Regions from separate parts of the Paenibacillus sp. SJS-P3 genome, predicted to be linked through region 1. Evidence: riboswitches for the same ligand, from Rfam matches in the RefSeq annotation. Region 1 holds a riboswitch; the other holds the start of a gene.

The links. Region 1 has a riboswitch for fluoride ahead of crcB (fluoride efflux transporter CrcB). Riboswitches for the same ligand answer to the same signal wherever they lie in the genome.
Region 2: it holds a riboswitch for fluoride, as region 1 does, so the genes downstream of both, crcB (fluoride efflux transporter CrcB) here and crcB (fluoride efflux transporter CrcB) in region 1, are expected to answer to the same signal.

Annotation. Positions count from the first base shown of each region.
Region 1 is NZ_CM160043.1:3,429,607-3,434,420, forward strand. It holds gene AC06G8_RS15785 (TrkA C-terminal domain-containing protein) at 201-827, opposite strand; partial or broken gene AC06G8_RS15790 (GbsR/MarR family transcriptional regulator) at 971-1,123, opposite strand; gene crcB (fluoride efflux transporter CrcB) at 1,205-1,564, opposite strand; gene crcB (fluoride efflux transporter CrcB) at 1,561-1,947, opposite strand; fluoride riboswitch at 1,994-2,052, opposite strand; partial or broken gene AC06G8_RS15805 (sodium:proton antiporter) at 2,102-2,299, opposite strand; gene AC06G8_RS15810 (hypothetical protein) at 2,483-2,740, opposite strand; partial or broken gene AC06G8_RS15815 (SulP family inorganic anion transporter) at 2,815-4,205, opposite strand; gene AC06G8_RS15820 (helix-turn-helix domain-containing protein) at 4,633-4,800, shown strand.
Region 2 is NZ_CM160043.1:1,135,004-1,139,817, reverse strand. It holds gene AC06G8_RS05140 (phosphotransferase enzyme family protein) at 1-936, opposite strand, end outside; gene AC06G8_RS05135 (effector binding domain-containing protein) at 942-1,778, opposite strand; gene AC06G8_RS05130 (fluoride efflux transporter FluC) at 1,947-2,306, opposite strand; gene crcB (fluoride efflux transporter CrcB) at 2,303-2,707, opposite strand; fluoride riboswitch at 2,779-2,838, opposite strand; gene AC06G8_RS05120 (LLM class flavin-dependent oxidoreductase) at 3,053-4,000, opposite strand; gene AC06G8_RS05115 (hypothetical protein) at 3,997-4,341, opposite strand; gene AC06G8_RS05110 (YjcZ family sporulation protein) at 4,782-4,814, opposite strand, start outside.

The DNA of each region.
Region 1 (4,814 bases):
TGAAAAGCTGCATGTAAAAACAACGAAGGGTATATGCGAACGAATCTGGCATTTTATACTATAACAAATTCTCTCCAATCTAACAACTCATATTTAAAATAAAGTTGTTTGTAATTATTTGTAAAATAATAAGGAAAGAACAACATAAAAAGACTGCCTTGGCATAATATGCCGTAAGACAGTCTGAATTGTGTCATTATTTATTCTTCCGATTGAAACTCATTGATAAAGCGCTCGGTTCTTTCCTGAACGTGCCCGTCCCCCACTACGACAATTACATCGTTTACTCCAAGAATCACATGTGGACCTGGTGAGATGGAAACTTGCGTACCCCTCCGTAGAGCGACGATAGTGGCTCCTGTGTTTTGCCAAAATTGGAGATTGGCAATGGTCTTGCCAACTGCATGAGATTCATCACTCACCTTAATTTCCACCGGATGATAAGGCTTCAGATTTTGTAGCCGATCCGAAGTGTTGATAATCTCGGTAAGCAATGCATCAAACTTGCTGTCTATCTGCTTTTTCTGCGCTAACAACTGCTGCAAATCCTGTTTAAGCGAATACACGGATTTCAAGTAATTATTCCGGTTAATGTAGTCATAAGCATTTTGGTCTGAGATGATCACAATCTCTTTCCCTTGTGAGACGGAAACGATGTTCTCATCCTTTAGCAATCCAATCGCTTTTCGAATAGTCTCAGGGGAGACATGGTATTCGCTTGCGAGTAAGGTACGTCCGGATATTTTGCTTTGGATAGGGAATTCACCACTTACAATTCTTTGAGCAATATCAAGTGCTATTGACTTGTAGCCGGCCATTTCGAGCATTGTATTTTATTACTCCTTATATAGGATAAACAGTTGCGATTCAAATACATCATTAAGAATACTCTGTTTTAAGCACCAGGTAAACCGTAAATTTCGTGCCGGTAATGGCTGCCCTAGTCGAACTGCGACATCACCTGCTAATTCCGCCGCTTGATGACAAAAAAATCGGTAAATGTCTGAAACCAGTCCGGCTCCACTTCATAGGAATCTTTACGGGATCCTTTCTCCCATACTTTATGAATCATATTCAAATCGACCAAAGTACGTACGCCGGTACTCATACTTGTCTTGCTCATTCGGGGAAAAATAAAGTTACCAACTAATTTGATGAGGCAGTTGGCGTGCTTTTTGTTTAGCGAAAATAAATAGGAAATGGATCATCTGAATAACGTAATACCTAAAAAAGCACTTAATAACCCCAGCAACACCGAAGTCACCACATAAACACCGGCTTTTACGACTTCCCCTTTTTGTACAAGTTGGCTTGTCTCGTAGCCAAATGTCGAAAACGTCGTATATGCACCGCAAAATCCTGTGCCGAATATCAGCCAAACCAAATCCGAAATCGCATGGTTCACATGTAGGGAAAAGAGTATCCCTAGTGTAAATGAGCCGGTTAAATTAATCACCCATGTTCCCCAAGGAAACGTCGATGTCCCCTTCGCACTTATCCATTTCCCCAGGTAAAAACGAGAAAGCGTACCTAGAACGCCACCAAGACCGATAAGCCAAATCATGCCGTTCCCCCTCTCCTTTGCACGTGTGCCAAACGGCCCCCGGCAAAAGTCAGCAGTATCCCGCCAATGATGCTTAAGAGAACATACAAAGCGGCGACGAAGAAGTGTCCATGTTGCATAAGATCAACGGTTTGGACCGAAAACGTTGAGAACGTGGTAAAAGCCCCGATCACGCCGGTTCCTAAACCAAGCCGTATTGCAGGACGAATGTTCCAGCGCTCCAATGTAACCGTAAAAAACCAACCTAATAAGAAGCAGCCCAAAAAGTTAATGATTAAAATGCCAAGTGGGAACCCGTTCGGTAATGGAGGAATGAAATCCCCAGTTGCATAACGCAGGATCGTCCCAATGAACCCGCCAATGACAAGCGCAACGACATTCATGCACGACTTCCTTTCATCAAAAAATAAACTCCTACCAGCAGAGAAAACACTGGTAGGAGTCATTAGCACAAGGCGGTTATGGCGAACTCCATCGCCGTTTGAAGCTCAGATTCATTTTATGCTACAAACAAATGCGCGTCAACGTATGAAACGTCTACAAGGTACCGTCATTTTCTTTTAATGGTTTAGACCCCATAAACATGACCTTCAACATTGGAGGGGCAATGAGCGTGGTCAAGATGATCGTAATGATAACTGAAGTGAAGTACTGCGGCAAAAGTAATCCAGCTTGTAAAATTAAGGCCACTTCTCCCCTGGAAATCATACCTGACATAATCGTTACGTCTCTCCTTCATGATTACGTCTAATGGTTCGAGTGGGCTTAAACTGATACACATAATTTATGTATCGAAAAATGTTTTTAAGTCGATAAAAAATATTTTTTTTAAAGGCTTTATCTGCCAACTTCTAGAACACAAAATATATAGGTTTACGATGTGTGCAATTTTCTCGGATGTAAGTTGATACGTGAGTTTCACGACAAGAGCATTTTATTATGAGCAATTTGCTTCTTTGCAAAACAACTTTCTACTGCCCCCGGACCTAATGGAACGATCGCAAAATGCTCATTCACTGAAACAGTGTTGGATCTGAACAAAGAAAAGACCCCTTCTAAAATAAGGGGTCGCATTTCTACATTGAATTTAGTTTGCGGTTTCACGCGACCGGCCTCTCCGACTTCACGCGAGGCCAGGAAAAAACCGAAACTGCCGCCGCTGCGAGGTTCTAGCACGACTTCCCCCGGCTGTAGTTTCGCATCGCTGGTGGATGGCCGCAGCCAAGACCAAGATTTGTGGCGAACTGTCCTCAATGACCGCTAGGCGATTCGATACCAATTCTATCTATAAGCCGTTTGCTTTCATCATTCAACCCTAAGATTGTAACATCCTTATCTAGTTGACGATATTTCGCAATTGCTTTTGCGATAGCATTAACTGCAGAATGGTCCCATACATGCGAATGCGAAAAATCAATGATGATTTTATCCGGGTCGTGCATGTAGTCAAACTTATCAACGAAATGTGATGTAGTGGCAAAGAACAGCTGCCCTGATACCGAATATACCTTATGACCGTCCGATTGCATTCGGCTTGTGATACGCAGGTTAGATATTCTCCAGGCAAAAATAAGTGCACTCAGCAGCACGCCTGCCATAACCCCGTAAGATAGATCATGGGTAAGAACCACGATACTGACAGTGACGATCATGACAAGTGAATCGCCAAATGGGATCTTTTTTAACTGAATAAGCGATTGCCAGTCAAATGTGCCAATCGAGACCATAATCATGACACCGACAAGCGCGGCCATTGGGATTTCTTTAACGACATCGCCGAGAACAATAATCAGGAAGATCAGAAAAACCCCTGAGACAAAGGTGGAAAGTCGTGTACGACCTCCGGATTTTACGTTTATGACCGATTGGCCAATCATGGCGCAACCGGCCATGCCTCCGAAAAACCCCGTTACGACGTTAGCGATCCCTTGTCCCTTTACTTCCCTATTCTTATCACTGCTTGTGTCTGTCATATCATCAACGATGGTTGCGGTTAATAAGGATTCAAGAAGACCGACTAAAGCCAGCGAGATGGAATAGGGCAGAATGATCATCAAATTGTCCAGGGACGGAACAAAATTAGGTAAGTGGAAAATCGGAAAGGAACTCGTGATATTTCCCATATCCCCTACTGTGAACACGTCAATCTTTAGACTGATCGTGATGACCGATACGATAATGATGGCTACCAAAGCAGACGGTACCGCTTTGGTGAATCGTGGTAGCACATAAATGATCAAAAGCGTTAACGCAACCAACCCGTACATAACCCAACCTTGGCCAACAAAATGCGTCAATTGAGACATGAAAATAAGGATAGCCAAAGCGTTCACGAAACCAGTCATAACGGAATGAGGCACAAAGCTGATAAACCTACCCAGTTTTAAAAAGCCGACGATGACCTGAATGATACCCGTCAATATCGTGGCAGCAAATAAGAATTCCACCCGTGGTCTCGAACGAGCCCAACCATGAGTAGGGCCATGGCTCCCGTCGCGGCGGAGATCATCCCAGGACGTCCACCAAAAAATGAAATGGTGACTGCCATCGAAAACGATGCGTACAAACCAATCATGGGGTCGACCCCAGCTACGATTGAAAAAGCAATCGCTTCAGGAATGAGTGCAAGTGCGACGGTCATTCCGGCTAAGATGTTCGCTTTGGGATTTGAAAACCAAGTTTTTCTCAAGCTGCTTACATTAGTTGCCAATTCGTATGCCTCCTGTAGCAATATTTTTATGACTTTCCACTCTCAGAAAAGTCGGTGTCCGATGGCTCTCCCTTAAGGATTATACAGAGCGCATATTTTTATGAAAAGGCACTTTTAAAGGCATGAAAGCGCAAACAGGATAAATCTTCGTCGATTTTCTTGTGTTTTCTCGTCAAATCTCCGTTTATTGCATTTATAAATAAACCCAGTATAATTGAGTTATATTGACTATAACCATTTTACCATTTTCGTTTGCCAAAAGTCAGACTTTTCTTTGACGCTCGGTTTTTAAACCCTCTATAATGAATAAATGAATAATTTGATGTGAGAGGGAGTTTTAATTTTGGAACATGAGATTATGACCATTGAACAAGTAGCGAAATATCTGCAGATCAGTGAAGTGTCCACATACAAATTAGTCAATGCAGGACGGATTCCAGCATTCAAAATTGGCCGTCATTGGCGTATTCGCAAAATCGATCTTGAGGAAGCGCTCGAAAAGGTAAAACGCGGCGAGCGTCTATAAGTCAGTCAGAAAGG
Region 2 (4,814 bases), 2.3 Mb from region 1:
AGATGCCTGTGCCTTTCGTTTCCCTGTCCCAGATACCTCGCCTATTTTTATCATCTTTGACTTTCTCGGTGTCGTTCCCAGCCCCGCTTCCTGGAACACTTCGTTCCGCCGAACGAGTCGGCGCGCACGTTCGCTCATCGGCTGCCCGCGCCGCTCCTGAAGCAGCAGCCCGACGAGGACAATCGCCTCGAACAGGCTCTCCTCTTTTCCGGTCATCGGATACTCGCTCAAGTAGGCGGAACGGTATGCCGAAGCTCTCCAAGGGTCGGCGAAGAAAGTTTTGTAGTAAACCAGCGTCCTTGCGTAGTCGAACCTCTGGTCCCCAAGCTGGCCGTTAGTCCAATCTACCGCAATATAGCGCCCCTCCCGCACTACGATATTGGCCAGATGCAGGTCCATGTGAATGACGCAGTCATTGCGGATCCCCGCGGACTCAACCAGCACCCGGAGCAGGTCATGGAGCTCAGGCTCGTCCCTGATGCCGGCATAGAAGTACTCATGATCCGCCAGCTCCGGCCTGGGAATGAAATCGGGCTTGTCCGCTGCTGCGGAAGCCCGGTGAAAGCCGGCCATCAGCCTGGCGCTCGCGGCCACCGTCTCCGCATCCGCCTTGACGATGGCATCCCCCTCATGGGCGGTCACCAGAACAGGCCACTTCTGTCCTTCTTCCTCCCCTTCGCTCAGCCCCCAGGCTACCGGCGTTGGAACGGACATTCCAAGTCCCTTCATCCACTCCAGCAGCCGATATTGGACACCGGCGTCTGGCCTGGCATCCTTGCTCCAGGTCTTCAAGACATATCGCGAGCTCCCCCGCGCGACTCCTGCCACCTTGGCCTCGAATCCCGATTCCATCGGGAACGGCCGATTTCCGGCCGGATCGAGAAGCAGCTCTTCCCATTCCGGAGTTGTTTGGCGCCATTCAATCCGTTGCAGCATTCCTATCATTCCGCCCCCGCCTTTTCCTCCCCCGCCGCAAGCAGAGGGATCATCAACTCGATTCGCCCGTCCGCACCGCCGAACCGGTCGTCGTACTTCTCGTACATGACTCCATTCGCCGGCGAGAGGCCAAGTCCGGGCAGCAGCTTGGAATAGATCGCTTCCCTCATCTCCCAGATCTTCCCCAGATCCTCCAGTTCAAACACTGCGTAGGTATAGGCAGGAATGGTCACAGCCGTCAACCCCTGCGGAACCGCTCCGGCATCCGTGGTCTCAAATCCCGCGATATAACCGAACACCCCGGATTCGCGCGGGCCGCCGGCTCCGATCAGCTCGTTCGGATTCACCCTGCCCGCAATCTCGTGAGCCCGCCGCAAAAAGCGTTCCCAGAGCTGTGGAATTCCATCTCCTTCCGCCAGCTGCCGGTCATCCCAATCCAGCCCCACGACCGTAAAGGCATCCTTGACGACGATTCTCGGCCCGTCCCGGAGATTACGGCTCTGCTGCAGCCTTTCTCTCATCGCCTCGACTTTGTTCAGCAGCTTGCCGAGCTCTTCCATTTGCCCTCGGATAGCTGTTTCACGCTGACTCAGCAGCGGCTCCAAGGACTCATCTCCATGCAGCTCTCCGCTGTCTTTCAGAGATTGGATCGTTTCCAGGCCGACTCCGAGCGAGCGCAGCCACATGATCCGCCGCAGCATGCCGAGCTGCTCGAACCCGTAATAGCGGTAGCGATTGTCCTCTCCGACGGCAAGCGGACTGAACAAGCCGATGGAATCGTAATGGCGAAGCGTTTTTGCCGACACGTCGAAGATGCCGGCCATCTGCCTGATTGTAAGCATTGCTTTGACCTCCATTCGATAGGGAGCCTCGACATCTATTCTAAAACATTGCCGCCGGGGGAAGGTCAATCATTTCGTCAGCTTCAACAGAATGGTCTGCAGCTCCTCAGCTCCGCTCGCTTAAACCGTCTTGGCAACCCTGCAGTTCCAGAAGTTCCCGCAGCATTTCTACCGCAGCAACATGCCAGCCGAATGGCCGGCCGCGGCGAGCAGCAGGCCAAGCACGACACTGACGGTCAAATACCCGAACAGCGGCATCCACTGCTTCATCCGCCCATAACCGACCAGCTCATACTGGAACGTAGAGAAGGTCGTATAGGCTCCCAGGAAGCCGGTGCCGAGCAGCAGGATCAGACGCGAATCCGAGGTCGCGCCGTACAGCAGGCCGATCAGAAGCGAGCCGGACAGATTGACCAGCAGCGTTCCATAAGGAAAGCCGGACGAGCTCCTCTTGCGGACAAGCTCGATCAGTACGAACCGCAGGATCGCTCCCGCGAAACCTCCGATTCCGATATGTACCCACGTCATTGACCTCGCTCCTCTCCCGCTTGCTTTCTTTCGAACGTTCCCAGCTTCATCCCGGCCATCGTCGCCAGGAAGCCTCCCAGCAGACTTCCAACCGCATACAAAGCGGCGGTCCCCAAGTGTCCTGTGCCCATCAGCTCCGTCATTTCCCGGGAGAAGGCCGAAAAGGTCGTGAAGGAGCCGATAAACCCGGTTCCGAACGAAGAACGCAAATGCGGATGGACGGTGAACCTTGTCATCGTCGCGGTGTAGAAAAAGGCGAGCATGAAACATCCCGCAAAATTCACAGCCAATGTGCCGAGCGGGAAGAGGGAGCCGCCGCCTCCCGTTCCGATCCATTCCCCCAGGCTGTAGCGCAGCAGCGCCCCCATCGTGCCTCCTATGCCCATCAGCAAATAAATCATTCTGACGCCTTCTTTCCATAGAATTGAATGCTCCGCATCGGGACAAAAAAATAGACTCCTACCAGCAAGCATCACTGGTAGGAGTCATCAGCCCTCGGGCGGTTACGGCGAACTCCATCGCCTCGCAGCGGCCGGAGAGCAACCTCTAATCCGGACTGTGCAGTTGCTTCCATCTTAGCTTCGGAAAATACTTTCCGTCAATAGCGTTTCGGCATATCCTGCACACAATTGCTGCCTCGCTCAGGACGTCCGTCTACGGCTGCCGAGCGGCACGAACAGCGTCGGCACCGACGTCGGATACCAGGCGAACGGCCCGCCCGCTTCCTGCTTTAATAATAAAACGAATTAAGCCATTGAGCATGTATGGGCAAGCAGCTCAAAAGAACGCAACCGTTTCCGATAGTCGGGAATCATCGTAACGACAATGAATTCATCAACGCCATACAAGTGAGATAACTGTTCGAGCTTTTTCTTTAGGCTCTCAGGCGTGCCTATCAGCAGCTTACGCTCCGAAAGCGGAGCCCTTTCCCCTGCGGAAGCTTCTTGTTGAAACAAAGCTGTACCCGAGGATGCCAGCCTCTCTGCCTCCTCCTCTGTTTCCGCGCAAACGACACCAACGGCAACGATCGCTCTCGGTACAGGGGAAAGAGCCGACGGAGTAAACGCTTCGCGGTAAGCTCTCAATACTTCCTCCCCGTCTACTTCGCTCATAAACTGGCCAAAAACATAACCTGTTCCAAACTCAGCTGCATAAGCCGCGCTCTTCTTATTTGTCCCTAGCAGCCACAGTTCTGGCGATACGGATGGAGTTGGGCGGGCGGTAATCCGACGTCCTTCGTATTCATAGCTCCCCTGCAATAACTCGGAAACTCCTCGGAGCAATTCTGGCATTTTCCAGACATTTTCAAGAAAGTTGTCACTGAGAGCGAGGCTCACTTCAGCAGAACCACCGGGCGCCCTTCCTAAACCAAGATCTACTCGTCCCGGGTACAAACTAGCGAGTAAATGAAAGGATTCTGCAACTTTTAGTGGCTTATAATGCGGCAACAGCAATGCCCCGGATCCGATACGAATGCTCTGTGTTTTTGCACCGATATGCGATAGAAGCACATCCGTTGAGGTGCATGCCAGCCCTGGCATATCATGATGTTCCGCCACCCAATAACGGAAATATCCCAGTCTTTCGGCTGCTTGAGCCAGCTCTACAGCTTGTCCCAGTGCGAAGGTTGCATCGACCTCATCAAAAACGGGGACCAAATCCAAAACACTAAGTTTAATCGGTTTCGCTGTCATAGGCGTCCTGTCCGAGGATTTCGGTAAAATTCAATCATATCGATAAACGTAACCCTGTATTCGCTCATTGCCTTACCCAAATCATGCATTCGGCCATGACCGTCTTCTTTGGAAGCGAATACGACGTCGTGCCGCACCTTATCCATGATGATTTTGCCAATGAACTGGTGCTCGTACTCTGCATACTTTTGTTTGAATTCCTCATTAAACTCCAATAAATCTTCGTAAGACCGCTCTAGCATCGCATTAACCAAAGTCAGCTCATTACCTTCCTTGAGGACTGCTACGTAATAATTGCCCCGATCATCCTTAATCAAATCCTTAAACAATTCAACATTCAAAGTAATTGACTCCCTTCATAACTCCTATGTAACAACACTATATCTTGCTCTTTATTCCTGTTCAATTGGTACATATACGATTAATTTCCGTTCCTATACCTTCCTGGCTTTCGATTTAAGCAGAATGGAATCAGTATTCCCCGCTCGTCCAGACAACAAACATACATGTACGTAAACAGACCCCAATGAATAAGAATAATCGGTAAGTAATCTTATCCAGGACCGTCAATTCGCTTCATCCACGTATAGAACTGGCGTCGGTCCAGTGATTGGCCTTGCACCATGTCGTTGCTTTCTCTCCGCTAGACCGAAAAGCGTTGACGAGCGTTTCCCATTTCTTACGAACATATTCTTTGGTCATAAAAAATCCTCCTCGAATGAGGAGGATTTTGTCATAGCCATGGAACGGATAGAAGGTGGGAAGGGTTTGACGCTAACGATTAGTACCAGAAAGATTTTGTGATGATAACCAG